2 regions of the Planococcus maritimus genome follow, and region 1 is predicted to be linked to the other one. Evidence: a T-box and tRNA genes for the amino acid it is inferred to sense, from the RefSeq annotation. Region 1 holds a T-box; the other holds one or more tRNA genes.
What was found. A T-box is a leader RNA that pairs with one kind of tRNA and senses whether it is charged. The one in region 1 lies ahead of tyrS (tyrosine--tRNA ligase), so its partner is inferred to be a tRNA-Tyr.
Positions count from the first base shown of each region.

Region 2: it has a tRNA-Tyr gene. The T-box ahead of tyrS (tyrosine--tRNA ligase) is inferred to sense a tRNA for this amino acid. The anticodon was not compared.

Region 1 covers NZ_CP016538.2:3,099,720-3,110,130, forward strand. The annotation lists gene BBI11_RS15330 (AAA family ATPase) at 1-746, opposite strand, end outside; gene BBI11_RS15335 (MMPL family transporter) at 1,108-3,423, opposite strand; gene BBI11_RS15340 (TetR/AcrR family transcriptional regulator) at 3,450-4,061, opposite strand; gene BBI11_RS15345 (YhdH/YhfP family quinone oxidoreductase) at 4,383-5,369, opposite strand; gene BBI11_RS15350 (MarR family winged helix-turn-helix transcriptional regulator) at 5,476-5,895, shown strand; T-box leader at 5,981-6,222, shown strand; gene tyrS (tyrosine--tRNA ligase) at 6,302-7,516, shown strand; gene aldA (aldehyde dehydrogenase) at 7,862-9,304, opposite strand; gene BBI11_RS15370 (Type 1 glutamine amidotransferase-like domain-containing protein) at 9,398-10,087, opposite strand; gene BBI11_RS15375 (hypothetical protein) at 10,235-10,411, opposite strand, start outside.
Region 2 covers NZ_CP016538.2:162,222-172,632, reverse strand. The annotation lists gene BBI11_RS00935 (zf-HC2 domain-containing protein) at 1-275, opposite strand, end outside; gene sigW (RNA polymerase sigma factor SigW) at 288-851, opposite strand; gene rocF (arginase) at 1,123-2,031, opposite strand; gene BBI11_RS00920 (GNAT family N-acetyltransferase) at 2,099-2,665, opposite strand; gene BBI11_RS00915 (LysR family transcriptional regulator) at 2,736-3,617, opposite strand; gene BBI11_RS00910 (citrate synthase/methylcitrate synthase) at 3,721-4,800, shown strand; tRNA gene BBI11_RS00905 (tRNA-Ala) at 4,863-4,935, opposite strand; tRNA gene BBI11_RS00900 (tRNA-Lys) at 4,959-5,031, opposite strand; tRNA gene BBI11_RS00895 (tRNA-Gln) at 5,043-5,117, opposite strand; tRNA gene BBI11_RS00890 (tRNA-Tyr) at 5,131-5,214, opposite strand; tRNA gene BBI11_RS00885 (tRNA-Val) at 5,245-5,320, opposite strand; tRNA gene BBI11_RS00880 (tRNA-Glu) at 5,326-5,400, opposite strand; tRNA gene BBI11_RS00875 (tRNA-Thr) at 5,457-5,529, opposite strand; rRNA gene rrf (5S ribosomal RNA) at 5,572-5,687, opposite strand; rRNA gene BBI11_RS00865 (23S ribosomal RNA) at 5,753-8,685, opposite strand; rRNA gene BBI11_RS00860 (16S ribosomal RNA) at 8,876-10,411, opposite strand, start outside.

The sequences.
Region 1 (10,411 bases):
AAACTATCTCCTATAAATTTTTGGAAATCCATTATTTTTTCTCGATCTTTTAAATTCCCCAGTAATAGGTTCTTTACTTCTTCATATAACTCCAGTCCAGTAAAAATTTCTAAACTTTCATCCCCAGGAAAATAATCTTTCTGAGTACGGGTTAAATAATAATTTTGATTATCCTCAAAACCTCTTAAACCTCTGAGGGTTGGTATGTATACACGTTTAAAATCAATTCTCTTTTCACTAAAAATTCCAACCAACTCTACTTCAAATTCAGTAGCAATCTTTTTCAGTTCTACTTGTATTGCATTGTGGTCAACGAAATTAACTAGACCGGATGAAGTAATAGATTGGGTACCACTAAGATTCTTAGCGTAGTCAATCAATTCATAAACGCTAGATAAAAAATCATCGGAATCTTTAATAAATTTATAAGACGTTAAGTGCTCAATGTTGTCTTTTTTTAAAATTCCATATCCCAAAATGTGTTTGGAGTCTAAAACAGATATTAATTTATTTTTGAAATTCTTAACTGCTTCGTTGAGTTTCGGTAGATTGAAACTTGCTGGAAAAAATAAAAGATCTTTCTCTGTAAATAAAGATCTCAGCATTCTACTTTTCCCTGAATTATTAGTTCCAACTAAAATATTAATTTTGGAAAGATCATCTATTTTCATTTCAGCAGTTCCATGTATTTTGTAGTTAACGTATCTGTCTTTACTTAAAACTATTTCCTTAATGTGATATCCCATTTTGTACCTCCGCCTTTCGATTGTCTTATTTACAATTTACATATACTAGATTAGCTACTTAACAATGTATCTTACAACTCGTTCTCATACTAACATTAATTCCCATGTAAATATAATACAATACTCTTAAAGAAGCGTTCGTAAAAGTACACTTTCGCGAACACTCCGAAACGGACTGAACATTAACAAAAATAGCGTTCGTAAATGCACAAAATATCTTTACGAACGTTCACTAATCCTCAAACACTTTTACGAACGTTTTTCGATTTCCCTCTGCTTCTCTTTCACCGACGAGCCATCCTCAAAAATTATTTAACCAAAGAAAAACTGCCAGGAAACTTCCCGGCAGTTTTAGCTATCTTTAGATGGAATTTTCTCCAGTATTCATACGTGTTACTTTATCTTTTTCATTCAATTCATGAAGCAATTTTTCGCCTTCGATGTCTAAATCCGGGAGAAGCTTGTCGAGCCATTTCGGCAGCCACCAGATCTTATCGCCGAACATCGACATGACGGCCGGAACGAAGATCATGCGGATGAGAAAGGCATCGACGAGGATGCCAAACGCCAGGGCAAAGCCAATTTGTTTGATCATGATGTCATCGGTAAAGATGAAACCAGAGAATACGGAAACCATGATTAATGCGGCAGCGACGACTACTTTACTGGCCGTCTTGTAGCCACTTATAATAGCTCCATCTCCTTTTTCACCATGGATATAGGCTTCACGCATCGACGAGACGAGGAAGACTTGATAATCCATGGCGAGGCCGTATAGGATGCCGGTGACCATGATTGGGATAAAGCTCAACAACGGTCCGCCGGTGTCGATTCCGAAAAGCGATCCGAGCCAGCCCCACTGGAACACGGCTGTCGTGGCGCCAAATGTTGCCATGATGCTCAATAGAAAACCGACTGTTGCTTTGATCGGGATGAGGATCGAACGGAACACGACCAATAGAATGAGCAATGACAGTACGACGATAATCGCGATGTAGATCGGGAATACTTCAGCGAGTTTTTCCGAGATGTCGATATTGATCGCTGTTAAGCCAGTCACGCCAATTTCTGTGTTGGTATTTTCAGTGGCAGCAGTATCTGTCCGCAAACTTTCCACCAATTGCTTCGTCGCTTCATCTGTCGGGCCATTTTCCGGGATGATGCTGATGATGGCGATCGTGCCATCTTCATTGAAGCCGCCTGGAGATACTTCCGCTACGCCGTCCAACTGTGAAATATTAGCGAGCAGCTGGAAATATTCCTGCGGATCTACTGCAGCCGCGTCTTGGTCTTTCGCCACGACGAGCAGCGGGCCGTTGAAGCCTTCGCCGAAGCTGTCGGAAATAACGTCATAACTTTGTCTGACAGCGGTGTCTTTATTGGCGCTTTCACCAGAAGGCATGCCGAGGTTCATCTGCGCGACCGGCACTGCGAGGGTGCCAAGAATCACGATGACCAGAAGAATGGCGACCCATTTCATTTTCAATAAGCTTGTGATCCAAGCTCCGGAAAAGCCTTGTTTGGAACCCTTGCTTGTTTGTGCTTTATTTCTTGCTTTAGTCGAGACAATCCGCTCGCCAATCAAGCCGAGCAATGCCGGCAGCAGTGTCAGCGCAACAAGCACATCAATCGAGACGGTCAGTGCCGCAACGAGTGCCATACTGCTGAGGAACGAAATGCCGATGACCAGCAAGCCGCTGAGTGCGATGATGACGGTTAAGCCTGCAAAAAAGACCGCGCTGCCCGCTGTTCCGACAGCACGAGCTGCCGCTTCTTTAGCAGGTAATCCTTGTTCCGTGATCAGTTTGCGCTGTCTGTTGACGATAAACAGGGCATAGTCGATGCCGACTGCGAGACCGATCATCAAAGCTAGAACCGGTGTCAGGCTGTTGATTTCGAACATGCTCGACAACGCGAATGTTCCGCCGACACCTACGCCGACGCCGATCAATGCCACGACCAGCGGCAAGCCTGCAGCGATGAGTGAACCGAGCGTGACGATCAGGATGACCGCTGCAATCGCGAGCCCAATAATTTCATGCGTACCGCCGATCGGGATATCGACGCCTTGCAGCGCACCCGTCGGAATGACTGTGATGGAAGAATTTTCTTGAGCGATATTTGCGGCATCCGCAAGTTCTTCGCGTTCCGCTTCACTCAAGTCTTCCGCTGTTTTGGTCAGTTGGAACTGGAATAATGCGACCGTTCCGTCCTCTGAAATTTGGATGCCCGGAACCGGCATTTCTTGAACGATGAACGGCCGGTGGTTGACTTCAGACGCCGGAAGCTGGCTCATCATCTCTTGCATTGACTGCATCTGTGCCATTGCTTCCTCGTCCTGCAGCATGTCCATTGGATTGACTACATGACCTAGTTCATAAATTTCATTTACAGCCATAGCTAAAGCTTGGGCATTAGCCGGATCGTCAACGGCTTCCCCTTCCGGCACTTCGAACAAATAACTGCCTTGCCCGCCGGATGCTGCCGGGTACTCTTCCGCCAATTCGTCCAGCACGTCTTGTGCGGCGGTTCCGTCAATTCTTGTTTCACTGCTTGTATTCACGCCATTCGTTACGATAGCGGTAATGATGACGCCTAGAATGAGCAGCCAGCTGGCAATGAAAACCCAGGGCTTGCTATAGGCTGTTTTTCCGATGCTGTAAAAAAATCTCGACACATGTGCAACTCCGTTCTCTATTTTTGTTAGTTAAAGCCTTTGCGCAAATGAGCAAAAACGATATCGATGTACTGATTAAATTCACTATCTGTTTCGCTCTTTTCGTCGTCTTCGGGTAATTTAACAGCGATACTTTCGTCGAGAACCGGCAAAATCGCCCCGAACACCGCGCCGATCAGAATATGGTAATACTCTTCCGGATAATCGCTGCCGAACTCTTCACTGATGCCCCGTTTCGCAAAATCCTGGACTTCCATCAATGCGCCCGTCACATATAACTTGAGCGTCGGCTGGTTTCGCGACAGCGAAATGATCCGATTAAGCCTTCGTAGTTTATTGATCGTAAAACTGCCTCGGATATACAATTCGATCGTATCCAAAGGTGTATAATTTTCCGTGCAAAAGGAGAATTGCTCGTCGCGCTCTAAATAATCATTCATCGTTAGGGAATTGGCGATTGCTTCTTCCTTGCATGAAAAATAATTGGCGAAAGTTCTTCGCGAATAGCCTGCATTCGTGACGATATCTTCCACAACAAAACCATCCACGCCGCGTTCCACTGCCAAGGTAAAGGCAGCTTCTGCCAAAGCTTGTCGTGTCGCTATTTTTTTCTTATCTCGTAAACCGCTATCAGTCATTTCATCACCTCATTTGTAATTCTTCCATGTTATATCATAAAACTTGCACAAAGAGCAAGTTTTCCCATTGCGCAAGTTTATTCTTCCTAAACGATTGTGAAATAAGCTACTAATATGCACGAATTAGGCAAGTCGTTTCTCGCCCCGAAATCAAAAATGAATAAAGGTTTCTAGAAGCGCGGCAAAGATTCTTTTTAAATTGCTCGATGTCCGTAGACATAAAAAAAGAACGTTCGAAAGCGAAGCTAACCACTTTCCGAACGTTCTTTTCTATCGCATGAAAACCACTAAATAGTTTCATCCATTACACTTAACTTCTACTTAACACTTAACGATGGTTCTTCCTAAATGCTGCCCGTTCTTGATGGCTTCAATCGTTTCCGGTACTTCTTCAAGCGACACTTCATCGGTCAAGGTCGTTTGGGTGATATTCCAGTCCGTCGCCATCTTGTCCCAAATAGCTCCACGTTTTTCGATCGGCACATTGACCGAATCGATGCCGAGGAGATTAACGCCTCTCAAGATGAATGGCAAGACGGTCGCTGATATTTGGAGGCCGGCCGCGTTGCCGCACATGCTCATGCTGCCGTCGTAAGAAATTTGCGGAATGAGGGTTGATGCCACGTCTCCACCGACAGTGTCCAGGACATAGTCGAATTTCGGCTTATTCAATGGCTTTTTCAGTTCGCCCAGGTCATCCGGGAAAATGGTTTGTGTCGCTCCGAGCGATTTTGCTACTTCCACTTGATGTTCTTTGCGCACCAATGCGGTGATATTCGTGTAGCCAATTTTCGACAGGATCTGCAACGCGACACTGCCGACACCGCCCGTAGCCCCTGTCACCAATAATTGCGGATTGTTGTCAGGATTCATGCCGTTTTGCTCAAGTGCCTGGATGGATAATGCCGCTGTAAATCCAGCCGTTCCAAAAACCATGGCCTCTTTTAAGCTCAATCCGTTCGGCAATGGGACGATCCAGTCAGCTGGCACGCGCGCATACTCCGAAAATCCACCGGTATGGCTCATGCCCATTTCAAATCCTGTGACGATCACTTCCTGGCCTTCGTGAAAGCGTTCATCCCCTGTATGTACGACCGTTCCGCTGAAATCGATGCCTGGGATCATCGGATAGTTGCGGATAACGCCTGCATTTTTCTGCACCGCAAGCATGTCTTTGTAGTTGATCGACGAATAGGCGACTTTAACTAACACGTCCCCTTCGGATAGCTGCTCTTCACCCACTTGTTCTGCTCCGAATACGATTTCTTCTTCCTGTTCTTTTACAACAATCGCTTTAAATGCATCCATTGTGATTCCTCCTCATGTTTTTTCAACAAAATAGTTCGTTCACAAAATTGTTTTCACACAAAACCTAACATGATATGATGGACATTGTCAATTTGGAGGAGATTTTATGGAATTAACTGAATGTGTCAATTACTTATTAAGTGTTAGTCAAAATAAAGTATTCAAGCATTTCAGCGGCTTATTGGAACAATTCGGATTGACTCCGGCCCAATACGGCGTGTTGAACTGCTTATGGAGAGAAGGGCAATTATCGCCTAAGCAAATTGCGGAATCCATGCATCTTGAAGCCACTACTGTGTCCGGCGTCCTGGACAAGATGCAAAAAGCCGGCTTTGTCGAACGTTCAATTGACCCGGGCAACCGGCGCAATGTGTGGGTCGTGGCCACGCCGAAAGCCATCAGCATCCGAGAACAAGTCGAGTCTGCGACAGCACAGATGAATCAAGCTGCCCTTCAAAACGTGTCTCCGAGCGACCGGGCTGCCTTGCTCAGAGGGTTAACTGCCATCGTTGAGACAGAATTATAAGTCAAATTTGACTTCTTTTTCATACGGGTTATAATGGAAAACAATATCTGCATAACGAATGTTCGCCCAATCTTGGCGTATAAGAACAAAAGCGATGATAAGAACGAGTACTTGTGACTGAAGCATACAGAAAGCGGCCGGTTGATGAGAGGCGCATGCGGTGTCCAGGGAAATACCTCTTTGAGCTGTGTACCGAACCTTTAGTAGGCTACACCGGAGTTGCATCCGTAATCCATGCAGGAGTATCGCTTCGGCCGTACTTTCCAAGGGAAGCTGTGCGAGCAGTTTCCAAACTAAGGTGGTAACACGCATATCCGCGTCCTTTAGGGTTTTTCCCTAGAGGGCGCTTTTTTGTATTCTGATCGTTTTTGCGATATGGCCCATTCCAAGACAAGGAGATGTTAGCATGCGACTCACACCCGCTGAACAATTGAAAATCATCGAAAAAGGAGCCGCCGAAATCATCGACGAGGGCGAATTGCTCCAAAAACTTGAACGTTCATACAACGAACAGCGCCCGCTGACGATCAAGCTAGGGCTAGACCCATCGGCACCAGATATCCACCTTGGCCATGCCGTTGTTTTGCGCAAAATCAAGCAATTGCAAGACCTCGGCCACCAGGCGGTCATTCTGATCGGCGACTTTACAGGGCGCATCGGCGACCCTTCCGGCAAAGCCAAAGGACGGACTGCGCTCAGTGATGAAGCGGTACGGGAGAATGCGGAAACTTACTACGAACAAATTTTCAAAGTGCTCGACAAAACGAAAACAACGGTGCGCTTTAATAGCGAATGGCTGTCGAAGCTGAATTTCGAGGAAGTCTTGAAGCTTGCCGCAAGCACCTCGGTCGCGCGCATGCTCGAGCGAGACGATTTCCAGAGCCGCTACCAAAATCAGTCGCCAATCGGCCTGCACGAATTTTTCTATCCGCTCATGCAAGCCTACGATTCCGTTGAAATAGGGGCCGATATTGAAATCGGCGGCACCGATCAAACCTTCAATATTTTGATGGGCCGCACGCTTCAAAAGCATATGGGGCTGGAAAAACAAGTCGCCATCTTCATGCCGATTATCGAAGGGCTCGACGGCGTGGAAAAAATGAGCAAGAGCCTTGGCAATTACATCGGCGTCAGCGAGGCGCCTGAAGTCATGTTCAAAAAAGTCATGGAAATTCCGGATCCTCTAGTCTTCAAGTACTTCGAACTGACGACAGATGAGCATCCCTTAGCGATTGAATCCTTGCTCGACCGGCTCGAAGACGGTGAAAATCCGCGAAATATCAAACTCGAACTCGCTGAAATCATCACGGGGCTTTACCACGGAGAAGAAGCGATGAAAAAAGCGAAACTTTACTTCGAGACAGCTTTCCAAAAACGCGAAATCCCAGAAAACATTCCGTCGCTCCTTGTGGAAACCGGCAACGAACGCATCGAAGACATCATCCCGCAATTAGTGGAACAGGAATTCGTCCGCAGTAAAAGCGAATTTCTGCGTCTGATCGACCAAAACGGGATATCGTTTAACGGTGATAAACTGACACGCGAAGAACTCGGTACCGCCATCCAGAACGGCGATGTTCTACAGATTGGCAAAAAACGCTTTTTGCGTTTTGAAAAATAAGGACAGAAAATGAGAGTGACCGAAAGGAAAGACTGATGTCCATTGCGACGGACGCTTTCCGCGGGCCACAGGATGTGGGTCATGCAGCTGGCGCGACAGGACGTCGCGTTGCCAGCTGCCAGGGCACCATGTAATTTCGTTGCTCCCACATCTGCAATGCAGATGCGTCGCAAATAAATGAACTCAGTTCCACTTCGTTCATTTATTCGCCGTCTCCATTTCCATCAGCTGTTGTGAAACTAAAAAATATAAGAAAGCCAGACTTAATTAAAACAGCCGGAGAAAAAGAATCTTTTTCTCCGGCTGCTTCATTTTATATACATATGTGACAAACCCTTGTTTGCTTTATTTTTTATACTGCATGTAAACGACTTGTGTTGCTAGGAAATCTTCCATGCCGTGTTTGCCATCTGCCCCGCCAAGGCCGGATTGGCGCATGCCGGCGTGATAGCCTTGCACTGCTTCGAAGTTTTCGCGGTTGACGTAAGTCTCGCCAAACTTCATTTCATTGACGACGCGCATTGCTTCGTTCAGGTCGTCTGTATAAACGGAAGAAGACAATCCGAATACCGTATCGTTGGCCATGTCAATCGCTTCTTCAATAGTGCTGAAGGTAGTCATTGGCAGCACCGGACCAAAAATCTCTTCACGCATAATATCAGAGTCGTGCGAGACGTTTGTCAAAATGGTCGGCTTGTAGAAGAAGCCGGCATTCTGATCTGCGCGCTCCCCGCCTGTTGCAACGGTCGCTCCGTTCGCTACAGCATCTTTGACCATGCCTTCGACTGTCTCTAAGCGGTCCTGGCTAATCAACGGTCCCATCGTAACATCTTTGCTTTCTCTCGGATCGCCAAGTTTTGTCGCTTCGAATGCTTGAACCAGTTTTTGAGTGAATTCTTTCGCAACGCTTTCGTGGACATACAAGCGCTCGGCATTCGTGCACGCTTGCCCGCCGTTTGCGAGTCTTGATGTGGTGATGGCTTTTGCGGCCAGCTCCAAGTCGGCGTGTTGCGTGACGATAGCTGGGGCTTTACCACCAAGTTCGAGATTGACCTTGGTGATGTTTTGCGCTGCCGCTTCCATTACTTTCGTGCCAGCCGGCAAGCTGCCCGTCATGGTAATCATTTGGACCTTTTTGTGCGAGGCCAGCACGTTACCAATTTCAGAACCGGTGCCGGTCACGACATTGTAGACGCCTGCTGGAATTTCTTCCATTGCATCGACGAGTTTCGTGAATTCCATAGCAGTGTTCGGAGTTTGTTGGCTCGGCTTGATGACAATCGTGCAGCCTGTGACGAGCGCAGTCGCGACTTTCCTTGCCAAGATAAAGATCGGGAAATTCCAAGGAATGATGCCTGCTACGACGCCAATTGGCTTTTTGTATACTAAGATGTTTTCATTCGGACGGTCGCTTGGGACGATCTCCCCTTCGATGCGTCGTGCCCACTCTGACATATAATGGAAATAATCAATCGCGAGGTCGACTTCGCCACTCGCGAGTTCATAGTCTTTTCCTTGCTCTTCTTGCAATAAATCGATAAATTTGTCGCGATTTTCAGCAATTTTATCGCCCAGCTTACGGACGATTTTCCCGCGTTCGATGTTTGGCGTCAGTTCCCAAGCCTGCTGGGCCTGATGTGCTGCTTCTACTGCTTTGTTGACATCTTCTTCCGTGCCTTTTGGAATCTTGGAAATCACTTGTTCCGTTGCCGGATTGATAATGTCGATCCATTCGTCTCCAGTAGATGTTATATATTCGCCGTTCACGTACATTTGGTGAGTTCGCAAAAGATCTCCTCCTAATTTTTCTAATTAGTAGGTTTTTCCCTTTATGGTTACCGGTAAACTTGGCCTTCTGCACTAAGCTGCTTAGACACGGCGTCAGGTCTTTCCTAAAAATCGCGTTTCCACTGCTTCTTCATATCCTTTCCTTACACGGTAAGCCTTGGCATATGGGCGTGAACTGACAGCGTCGTGTAAGCCATCGCCAATAAAATGAAGCGCTACGCCGTCATCTGCGGCGAGCCCAGGCTTGATCTGCTCTTGCTGGAGCAGCCGCTGGAACACCGGGCGTCGGTCTACTTCCCCGTCGTAATGAGGGCAATTGCTGCCGGACAGAAGCCCTAGACAAGCCAATGGGTGAAGCTCTTCGCCATAAGAATCAGTCACGCCTTGTTCGAACCAGCAAATTGATCCCGCACTAATGCCTGCCAGGATGATTCCTTGATTCCAGGCTTTTTCGATAATCCGGTCCAAGCCCCACTCCCGCCACAGCGCAAGCAGATTTTTCGTATTGCCCCCGCCGACATACAGAATATCTTGTGATAACACAAACTCTTCGAGCGCCTGTGCGGGCGGCTTGAACAACGATAGATGCGTCGGCTCACAGTTTTGCTGCTTGAAGAAATCGTAGAAGCGTGCGATATAGCTGTCCGCGTCCCCACTCGCCGTCGGGATAAAGCAGATTTTCGGTGTTTTTTCCGGTGATTGTTCTAGTATGTATAAGTCGAGCAGGGGATTGTCTGGCTCCATCGAGAAGCCGCCGCCGCCGAGTGCGATAATTTGTTTCATTAGGTTTCCTCCTGGCATTTGTAGGTGTCTAGTTTTCTTCATTCAAGCGCTGTAGTTCTCCTGCCACTTCCTTCGGTTTTACTCGGATAGTTTGCAAATCTTCCAGCCTGACCCATACGCCCTTCTTCAATGAGTACGACCGACCCTCTACTCCCCATACAATTCTTTCTCTTTTTGTTTGCTTAACCGAATGTAGTATGGAAACAACACGATCAGCAACAGCCCAATCGTCCCGCTCATATACCCGAGACCCATTAAAAACCCGCCATTCTCAAACGACACATATTGTCGTTCACCACAAGTCGCACAGGTTTTGCCGTCCTT
Region 2 (10,411 bases), 340 kb from region 1:
ATCATCAGCGGGTGATGGCGCATAAAGCGTTTTACGCCGACGCGCTGGGATTCTTTTGGCAAGCCAGCCATCGTCTTTTGGACAAAATCTGGCGGTGCCTGGACATGAGACGCGCTTTGGACAAACGCGATGGTTCTCGTCAGTTCTTGATATATTTGTCTGCAGTCGCTGCAGTTCTGCAAGGAATCTTTCAGTTCTTTTTCTTCAGATGGGCTGATTTCCCCGTCTAGGTAATCGTCCATCATGCGAATAACTTTTTCCGGACACGCATTCATTATGCTCGCCTCCTACAAATTGCTCAATTGCTTGCGAAGTGCTTCGCGCCCGCGGTGTATCCGCGTTTTCACCGTGCCAAGCGGCAAATCAAGGATTTCGCTGATTTCAGCCAGCGGCAATTCCTCGATATATTTTAACACAATCGCTGCCCGGTACTTATCCGGCAAGCGGCTTATTTCGTACTGCACCCGCTCCTGAACTTCCATCCGCATTAATTCTTCTTCCGGAAGCTCTTCTTCATTGGCAATCTTCGAATACATATTCAAACCTTCCGTGCCTCTTACTTCCGCATCCAAATGGTAATCCGGTTTTTTCTTACGAATCCGGTCAATGCACAAATTGGTGGCGATGCGGTAAAGCCATGTGGAAAATTTACGATTCTGGTCAAACGTGTGTATGTTCACATAAGCCCGCGTAAATGCTTCCTGTGCAATATCTTCTGCTTCATGCCGGTTGCCAAGCATGCGGTAGCAAATCTGGAACAACTGATGTTGATACAGCTCCACGATTTCGGCAAATGCGTCTTGGTCGCCCTTCATGACTCGCTTTATTCGTTTATTTACTAACGCATCCATGATCTCATTTCCCTCCGCCATGCGGCTGTCTTTTATATACGGTCCAGTACTGAAAAGGTTTCATTTTTTTCTCTTCTTCTATCCTATCAAACCATCCCCAGAAAAAACCAGCCAATTTCCAGTTCTTTCAATGAATTCGTCAGTTTATTATGTCATTGACACTATTTTGGCATCGCTTTGCCCATCAGTCCTACCTCCTTGTCACTAATGTCTTATACAGCCATTCCCATTAAAAAAAGCTGCCCGGAAATTCCGGACAGCTTTATCGTTCTTATACCAATTTTTCGCCAAGCAACGAGCCGATCAATGCGACCGCCACATCAGCTGTGCGGTTCTTCTCATCCAGAATCGGGTTGACTTCGACAAATTCTGCCGACGTGATCAATCCTGCATCAAACAGCATTTCCATCGCCAAATGGCTTTCACGGTAGCTAATACCGCCTGGAACCGGCGTACCGACACCCGGTGTATACATCGGATCGATGCCATCGAGGTCAAGCGACAAGTGAACGCCATCTGTTTTGCGCTCTTCACGCAAATAGCGGATCGACTCTTGCATAACGTGGTCCATGCCCATTTTGTCGATTTCGTGCATGCTGAATACTTTGATGCCGTGCTCTTTAATCAATTCGCGCTCGCCCGGATCGACAGAACGTGCGCCGATGATGACGATGTTCTCTGGCTTCACTTTTGGTGAATAGCCACGGATTTTTGTCAATTTCTCATGGCCATGGCCAAAGCTTGCAGCAAGCGGCATGCCGTGGATATTACCCGATGGCGAAGTTTCGCTCGTGTTCATGTCCGCGTGCGCATCGTACCAAATAACGCCCAAATTCTCGTAATGCTCAGAAATACCGGCAAGTGTGCCAATCGCGATACTATGGTCGCCACCCAAAACTAGTGGGAAATTGCCGGCTTTCGCTACCCCTGAAACGGCTTCTCCTAATGTTTCGGTCGCTTCAGTAATAACGTCCATATTGCGCAAATTCGTGTTTTCGTCTACTTTACCATCCGCTTTGCGAATGTGAATATCGCCTTCATCATTTACCGCATGTCCGAGATTTTCGATACGGTCCACAACACCTGCGTAACGAATGGCGCTTGGCCCCATGTCGACGCCGCGGCGCATTTGTCCGTGATCCATTGGTACACCTATAATAGAAACATTTAATTTATTCATTATTTTATACCCCCTCAGTAAGATACATTCATTGTACCCTCTGAGCTCACCTTGGCTCAACTCAACATTATTCCGAATATTTATTCATTTTTTCTTCCAGGGCTTTTTTCACATCTGGCCATTCCCGGTCGATAATGGAATAGACAATGGCATCTCTCGGTTGACCTGTCGAGCGAATCCGTTCGTTGCGCAAATGCCCTTCTTTGACCGCTCCAATACGTTCGATCGATTGTTGGGAACGGATATTGTCAGCATCGGTTTTGAACTGGACGCGAATCATCTCCCGCTCTTCGAAACAATAGCCTAGCAGCGCATGTTTGACGGCCGTATTGACATGAGTGCGCTGTGCTTTTTCACTGTAAAAAGTTGCGCCGATTTCGCAGCTTCTGTTCGTATCGTCAATGGCATAAAGGCGGGTTGTGCCAACAATCTCGCCACTTTCCGGCAGCTCCACGGCAAATACCAGCACATTGGATTGGTTCATGCCAGTCGATAGCCACGCCTCCAAATCTTCAAAACGCTCTACTTTCGTCAGCATGTATTCAAAGATATCCGGTGTATAAAGCGTCCATAATGCCTCAAAATCCTCACGTTTCAGCAAACGAAGCCGAATATTGCGCTGTTCAATATACATATCCATCCCCTCCTTATAGGCAGTATACCAGCAAATCCTCCGTTTACTATCATGGCACCGCCACTTTATTTCATTGAAAATACACCGATTGAATGCGGCTCAAAAAATCCTTTTCCAGCTCACCCATGCTGCGCGCCAGGAAATACGTCGCCACAGTAGGCAATGGAAACAAGTCAAATCGAACTTCCATCAGCCGCCCTTCAATTAACTCACGGCGCACCATTGACCTCGGCAAAAACGACACACCGAGCCCTTCTTGGATAAAGCGCTTCGCGATGTGGGCTTGCGTCACCGTCATCGTCCGAATTCCCGGGAGCTGCACGCGTAGTTTCACCAACAACTCTTCCCAAAACACAGGGTGATGATGCGTAAAAATGTAGTGTTTTCGCAAAGCCTCTTCGGCCGAAACTACCGGTCCGTGCTCGTCGTCATACGCATCCCTTGGCATGATGAGTATCAAAGGATCCTCATAGACCACTTCATGGAGGATGACGCGCTTAACTGGAACTAAGGCGGATATACCCGCAGCCACTTCCCCGCTTTCCACTAAGCCCTCGATCGCTTCCGACTCCTCCACACGAATCACCAGTTCGAGATCCGGATGGGCTTTCGTAAACGAATTTAGAATATACGGCAACACCGTCTCCGCCATCAACGGCGAAATAGCGATGGTCCATTTTCGCCGGTAACCTTGGGCAAATGACTGGATGTCGTCTACGGTGGCATCGAATATTTCCACCAATTTTTCTGCCTGCTGCTTAAAATGGCGCCCTTCCTCGGTCAGCACCACACGATTTTTGATGCGATCAAATAAGCGGATTCCCAAATACGCTTCCAACTGACGGATATGTACCGTCACACTTGGCTGAGACAACATCAAACGTTCCGAAGTCTTGCGGAAATTCAAGGTTTCTGCCGCATCCGCAAAAGTCCTTAGCCATTGCATCTCCATCGTCACTCCACCTTCAATTAATTTTCTTAATTATTTTAATTATAAATCTTTAATTTTCATAATCAAGATTTCGATCTATACTTGAAAAAAAGGAGGAATTCACATGTTTCAAAAAGGCTTGAAAGGCATCGTCGCTGTTCAAACTGCCATTGCCTCTGTTGAAGGAGATAAAGGAGAACTTCGTTATCGTGGCCAATTGGTTCATGAAGCAACTGAAGGAAAAAGTTTCGAACAAACCGCCTATTTTCTATGGCATGGCCATCACGCATCCCGCGCAGAACTTGCAAGTCTGACACAGGACTTAATATCCTATCGCCAACTGCCGGACTATCTCATCGCAATCGCACAAACGCTTCCGATAGAAACCTCTTTAATGGATGGCATGCGAACACTGGTCTCAGCCTATCAGCACGCCGAATTCAAGGAACTTGAGTCCCAACAGCAAGCCAACGCTTTAACAGCCGCCCTTCCCGTTATGACTGCTTTGCTGTATCGGAAAAGCATCGGTCAGGAATTCATCGCACCTAGAAGCGATCTCAGCCACACCGCTAATTATTTATGGATGATCAAAGGCGAAATGCCAACACCCACCCAAACAGAAGCTTTGGAAACCTACCTGAACTTAACGATGGAACACGGCATGAATGCCTCCACTTTCGCCAGCCGTGTCACCATTTCCACGGAATCCGACTTGAGCGCCGCTATCGTTTCCGCACTCGGTACGATGAAAGGCCCCCTGCATGGAGGTGCCCCGTCTGGCGTCCTGGAACTACTCGACGAAATCCAAAGCCCTGAGAGGATCAAAGCCGTCATCGAACAAAAACTGGCTCAAGGCGAAAAAATCATGGGCTTCGGCCACCGCGTATACCGTACAGAAGATCCACGTGCGCTTCTGCTGCGCGAAAAATGCCACCAGCTTCAGCAAAAAGACGCGTGGCTGAACCTCGCTGTCCTGGCAGAGTCCGAAATCACTCACTTATTGAATGCGCAAAAACCGGGACGAGCCCTTTACACAAATGTAGAATTTTATGCAGCTGCGATCATGCGCTCTATTCAAATGCCACCTGTGCTCTTTACCCCAACCTTCAGCATCGCACGGATCGTCGGCTGGACCGCACACGCGATAGAACAGCAGCAAGATAACGTGATTTTCCGGCCACAATCCGAATATATTGGAAACTAAAAAAATCCCGTATCCAATTGAATGGATACGGGATTTTTACACATGGATTGCACATGGAACAATGGAGCCTAGGGGGCTCGAACCCCTGACCTCGACGCTGCCAGCGTCGCGCTCTCCCAGCTGAGCTAAGGCCCCGCGCGAAAATGCGCAAAGATAAATGAGCCATGAAGGATTCGAACCTTCGACCCTCTGATTAAAAGTCAGATGCTCTACCAACTGAGCTAATGGCTCGCAATAAAAAATGGCTGGGGTACCTGGATTCGAACCAGGGCATGACGGGATCAAAACCCGTTGCCTTACCGCTTGGCTATACCCCAAAGTAATAAAAACTGGTGGTGGGGGGCAGATTCGAACTGCCGAACCCGAAGGAGCGGATTTACAGTCCGCCGCGTTTAGCCACTTCGCTACCCCACCGCTATTCGATTAACATCCGAAATGGATACATGGTGGAGGATGACGGGATCGAACCGCCGACCCTCTGCTTGTAAGGCAGATGCTCTCCCAGCTGAGCTAATCCTCCATGAATGGTGACCCCTACGGGATTCGAACCCGTGTTACCGCCGTGAAAGGGCGGTGTCTTAACCGCTTGACCAAGGGGCCTTACAAAAATTATAAAGAAAACAGTTTCCGATGTAAAGAAACTTCAAAGAATCAAAAGCTTCCAACCGGGCTCGAACCGGTGACCTCTTCCTTACCATGGAAGCACTCTACCTACTGAGCTATGGAAGCAAGGTAAAAGGAAATCTCGGTACAAAGTAAAAAAAGATAATTGCCCAGCGACGTCCTACTCTCACAGGGGGAAACCCCCAACTACCATCGGCGCAAAAGAGCTTAACTTCCGTGTTCGGGATGGGAACGGGTGTGGCCTCTTTGCCATCATCACTGGACTTTTGAGCTTGTTCGCTCAAAACTGGATAAATCGACATTGGATTATGGAAACGCATTTCAGTTATTGGTTAAGTCCTCGATCGATTAGTATTCGTCAGCTGCACGTGTCGCCACGCTTCCACCCCGAACCTATCTACCTCATCGTCTCTGAGGGATCTTACTTGCTTGCGCAATGGGAAATCTCATCTTGAGGGGGGCTTCGTGCTTAGATGCTTTCAGCACTTATCCCGGCCACACATAGCTACCCAGCGATGCTCTTGGCAGAACAACTGGTACACCAGCGGTGTGTCCATCCCGGTCCTCTCGTACTAAGGACAGCTCCTCTCAAATTTCCTGCGCCCGCGACGGATAGGGACCGAACTGTCTCACGACGTTCTGAACCCAGCTCGCGTACCGCTTTAATGGGCGAACAGCCCAACCCTTGGGACCGACTACAGCCCCAGGATGCGATGAGCCGACATCGAGGTGCCAAACCTCCCCGTCGATGTGGACTCTTGGGGGAGATAAGCCTGTTATCCCCGGGGTAGCTTTTATCCGTTGAGCGATGGCCCTTCCATGCGGAACCACCGGATCACTAAGTCCGTCTTTCGACCCTGCTCGACCTGTCCGTCTCGCAGTCAAGCTCCCTTGTGCCTTTACACTCTGCGAATGATTTCCAACCATTCTGAGGGAACCTTTGAGCGCCTCCGTTACTCTTTAGGAGGCGACCGCCCCAGTCAAACTGCCCGCCTGACACTGTCTCCCAAGCCGCTAAGGCTTGTGGGTTAGAAGTTCAATACAACCAGGGTAGTATCCCACCGACGCCTCCCCCGAAGCTGGCGCTCCGGGTTCTCTGGCTCCTACCTATCCTGTACAAGTTGCACCAAAATTCAATATCAGGCTACAGTAAAGCTCCACGGGGTCTTTCCGTCCTGTCGCGGGTAACCTGCATCTTCACAGGTACTATAATTTCACCGAGTCTCTCGTTGAGACAGTGCCCAGATCGTTACGCCTTTCGTGCGGGTCGGAACTTACCCGACAAGGAATTTCGCTACCTTAGGACCGTTATAGTTACGGCCGCCGTTTACTGGGGCTTCGGTTCGCACCTTCGCTTGCGCTAAGCACTCCCCTTAACCTTCCAGCACCGGGCAGGCGTCAGCCCCTATACGTCACCTTACGGTTTTGCAGAGACCTGTGTTTTTGCTAAACAGTCGCCTGGGCCTATTCACTGCGGCTCTCTCGGGCTTTAACACCCTACCAGAGCACCCCTTCTCCCGAAGTTACGGGGTCATTTTGCCGAGTTCCTTAACGAGAGTTCACTCGCTCACCTTAGAATTCTCTTCTCGCCTACCTGTGTCGGTTTGCGGTACGGGCACCTCCCGCCTCGCTAGAGGCTTTTCTTGGCAGTGTGAAATCAGGGACTCTGAGGTAAACCTCTTGCCATCACTGCTTGATGTATATAGAAACGGGATTTGCCTCGTTTCTCATCTCACAACTTGGACGTGCACAACCAACGGCACGCTCACCCTATCCTTCTGCGTCCCCCCATTACTCAAACGGCGGGGAGGTGGTACAGGAATATCAACCTGTTGTCCATCGTCTACGCCTATCGGCCTCGACTTAGGTCCCGACTAACCCTGAGCGGACGAGCCTTCCTCAGGAAACCTTAGGCATTCGGTGGACGGGATTCTCACCCGTCTTTCGTTACTCATACCGGCATTCTCACTTCTAAGCGCTCCACCAGTCCTTCCGGTCTGACTTCAACGCCCTTAGAACGCTCTCCTACCACGGACATCTACGATGTCCATCCACAGCTTCGGTAATCCGTTTAGCCCCGGTACATTTTCGGCGCAGTGTCACTCGACCAGTGAGCTATTACGCACTCTTTAAATGATGGCTGCTTCTAAGCCAACATCCTGGTTGTCTAAGCAACGCCACATCCTTTTCCACTTAACGGATATTTGGGGACCTTAGCTGGTGGTCTGGGCTGTTTCCCTCTTGACTACGGATCTTATCACTCGCAGTCTGACTCCCAAGTATAAATCACTGGCATTCGGAGTTTGTCTGAATTCGGTAACCCGGGATGGGCCCCTAGTCCAAACAGTGCTCTACCTCCAGGATTCTCTTCTTGAGGCTAGCCCTAAAGCTATTTCGGAGAGAACCAGCTATCTCCAGGTTCGATTGGAATTTCTCCGCTACCCACACCTCATCCCCGCACTTTTCAACGTGCGTGGGTTCGGGCCTCCAGTAAGTGTTACCTTACCTTCACCCTGGACATGGGTAGATCACCTGGTTTCGGGTCTACAACTACATACTCATTCGCCCTATTCAGACTCGCTTTCGCTGCGGCTCCGGCTTATAGGCCTTAACCTTGCATGTAATCGTAACTCGCCGGTTCATTCTACAAAAGGCACGCTATCACCCATTAACGGGCTCTAACTACTTGTAGGCACACGGTTTCAGGATCTATTTCACTCCCCTTCCGGGGTGCTTTTCACCTTTCCCTCACGGTACTGGTTCACTATCGGTCACTAGGGAGTATTTAGCCTTGGGAGATGGTCCTCCCGGATTCCGACGGAATTTCTCGTGTTCCGCCGTACTCAGGATCCACTCTGGAGAGAACGAACTTTCAGCTACGGGGCTGTTACCCTGTCTCGCGGACCGTTCCAGGTCGCTTCGCTTAATCCGTTCCTTTGTAACTCCGTATAGAGTGTCCTACAACCCCAGAAGGCAAGCCTTCTGGTTTGGGCTGATCCCGTTTCGCTCGCCGCTACTTGGGGAATCGCATTTGCTTTCTCTTCCTTCAGGTACTTAGATGTTTCAGTTCCCTGAGTCTGCCTTCTCATGTGCTATGAATTCACACATGGATACTGCTCCATTACGAACAGTGGGTTTCCCCATTCGGAAATCCCCGGATCACAGCTCACTTACAGCTCCCCGAGGCATATCGGTGTTAGTGCCGTCCTTCTTCGGCTCCTAGTGCCAAGGCATCCACCGTGCGCCCTTATTAACTTAACCACTGATGGTCAAAAAAAATAAGTTGATCGCAATTGCGATCACGCTACTATGATGCTTGTTTCTTAATCAATGTCGATCTATCCAGTTTTCAAAGAACAAGTTTGAAAGTGCTCCGTAAGGAGTGAACCTTCAAAACTGAACGCAAAACGTCAACCCGATTCCGAAAAATCGGTTCCGATATTATCCTTAGAAAGGAGGTGATCCAGCCGCACCTTCCGATACGGCTACCTTGTTACGACTTCACCCCAATCATCTGTCCCACCTTCGGCGGCTGGCTCCCGTAAGGGTTACCCCACCGACTTCGGGTGTTACAAACTCTCGTGGTGTGACGGGCGGTGTGTACAAGGCCCGGGAACGTATTCACCGCGGCATGCTGATCCGCGATTACTAGCGATTCCGGCTTCATGCAGGCGAGTTGCAGCCTACAATCCGAACTGAGAACGGTTTTCTGGGATTGGCTCCCCCTCGCGGGTTTGCAGCCCTTTGTACCGTCCATTGTAGCACGTGTGTAGCCCAGGTCATAAGGGGCATGATGATTTGACGTCATCCCCACCTTCCTCCGGTTTGTCACCGGCAGTCACCTTAGAGTGCCCAACTGAATGCTGGCAACTAAGATCAAGGGTTGCGCTCGTTGCGGGACTTAACCCAACATCTCACGACACGAGCTGACGACAACCATGCACCACCTGTCACCGCTGTCCCCGAAGGGAAAGCCTAGTCTCCTAGGCGGTCAGCGGGATGTCAAGACCTGGTAAGGTTCTTCGCGTTGCTTCGAATTAAACCACATGCTCCACCGCTTGTGCGGGCCCCCGTCAATTCCTTTGAGTTTCAGCCTTGCGGCCGTACTCCCCAGGCGGAGTGCTTAATGCGTTAGCTGCAGCACTAAGGGGCGGAAACCCCCTAACACTTAGCACTCATCGTTTACGGCGTGGACTACCAGGGTATCTAATCCTGTTTGCTCCCCACGCTTTCGCGCCTCAGCGTCAGTTACAGACCAGAAAGTCGCCTTCGCCACTGGTGTTCCTCCACATCTCTACGCATTTCACCGCTACACGTGGAATTCCACTTTCCTCTTCTGCACTCAAGTCCCCCAGTTTCCAATGACCCTCCACGGTTGAGCCGTGGGCTTTCACATCAGACTTAAAGGACCGCCTGCGCGCGCTTTACGCCCAATAATTCCGGACAACGCTTGCCACCTACGTATTACCGCGGCTGCTGGCACGTAGTTAGCCGTGGCTTTCTGGTGAGGTACCGTCAAGGTACCAATAGTTAGTTGGTACTTGTTCTTCCCTCACAACAGAGTTTTACGATCCGAAAACCTTCTTCACTCACGCGGCGTTGCTCCGTCAGACTTTCGTCCATTGCGGAAGATTCCCTACTGCTGCCTCCCGTAGGAGTCTGGGCCGTGTCTCAGTCCCAGTGTGGCCGATCACCCTCTCAGGTCGGCTACGCATCGTCGCCTTGGTAGGCCATTACCCCACCAACTAGCTAATGCGCCGCGGGCCCATCCTGCAGTGACAGCCGAAACCGTCTTTCCGTACAGCCTCATGAGAGGCCGCAAACTATTCGGTATTAGCACCGGTTTCCCGGAGTTATCCCGATCTGCAGGGCAGGTTGCCCACGTGTTACTCACCCGTCCGCCGCTAAACCAAAGGAGCAAGCTCCAATGGTTCCGCTCGACTTGCATGTATTAGGCACGCCGCCAGCGTTCGTCCTGAGCCAGGAT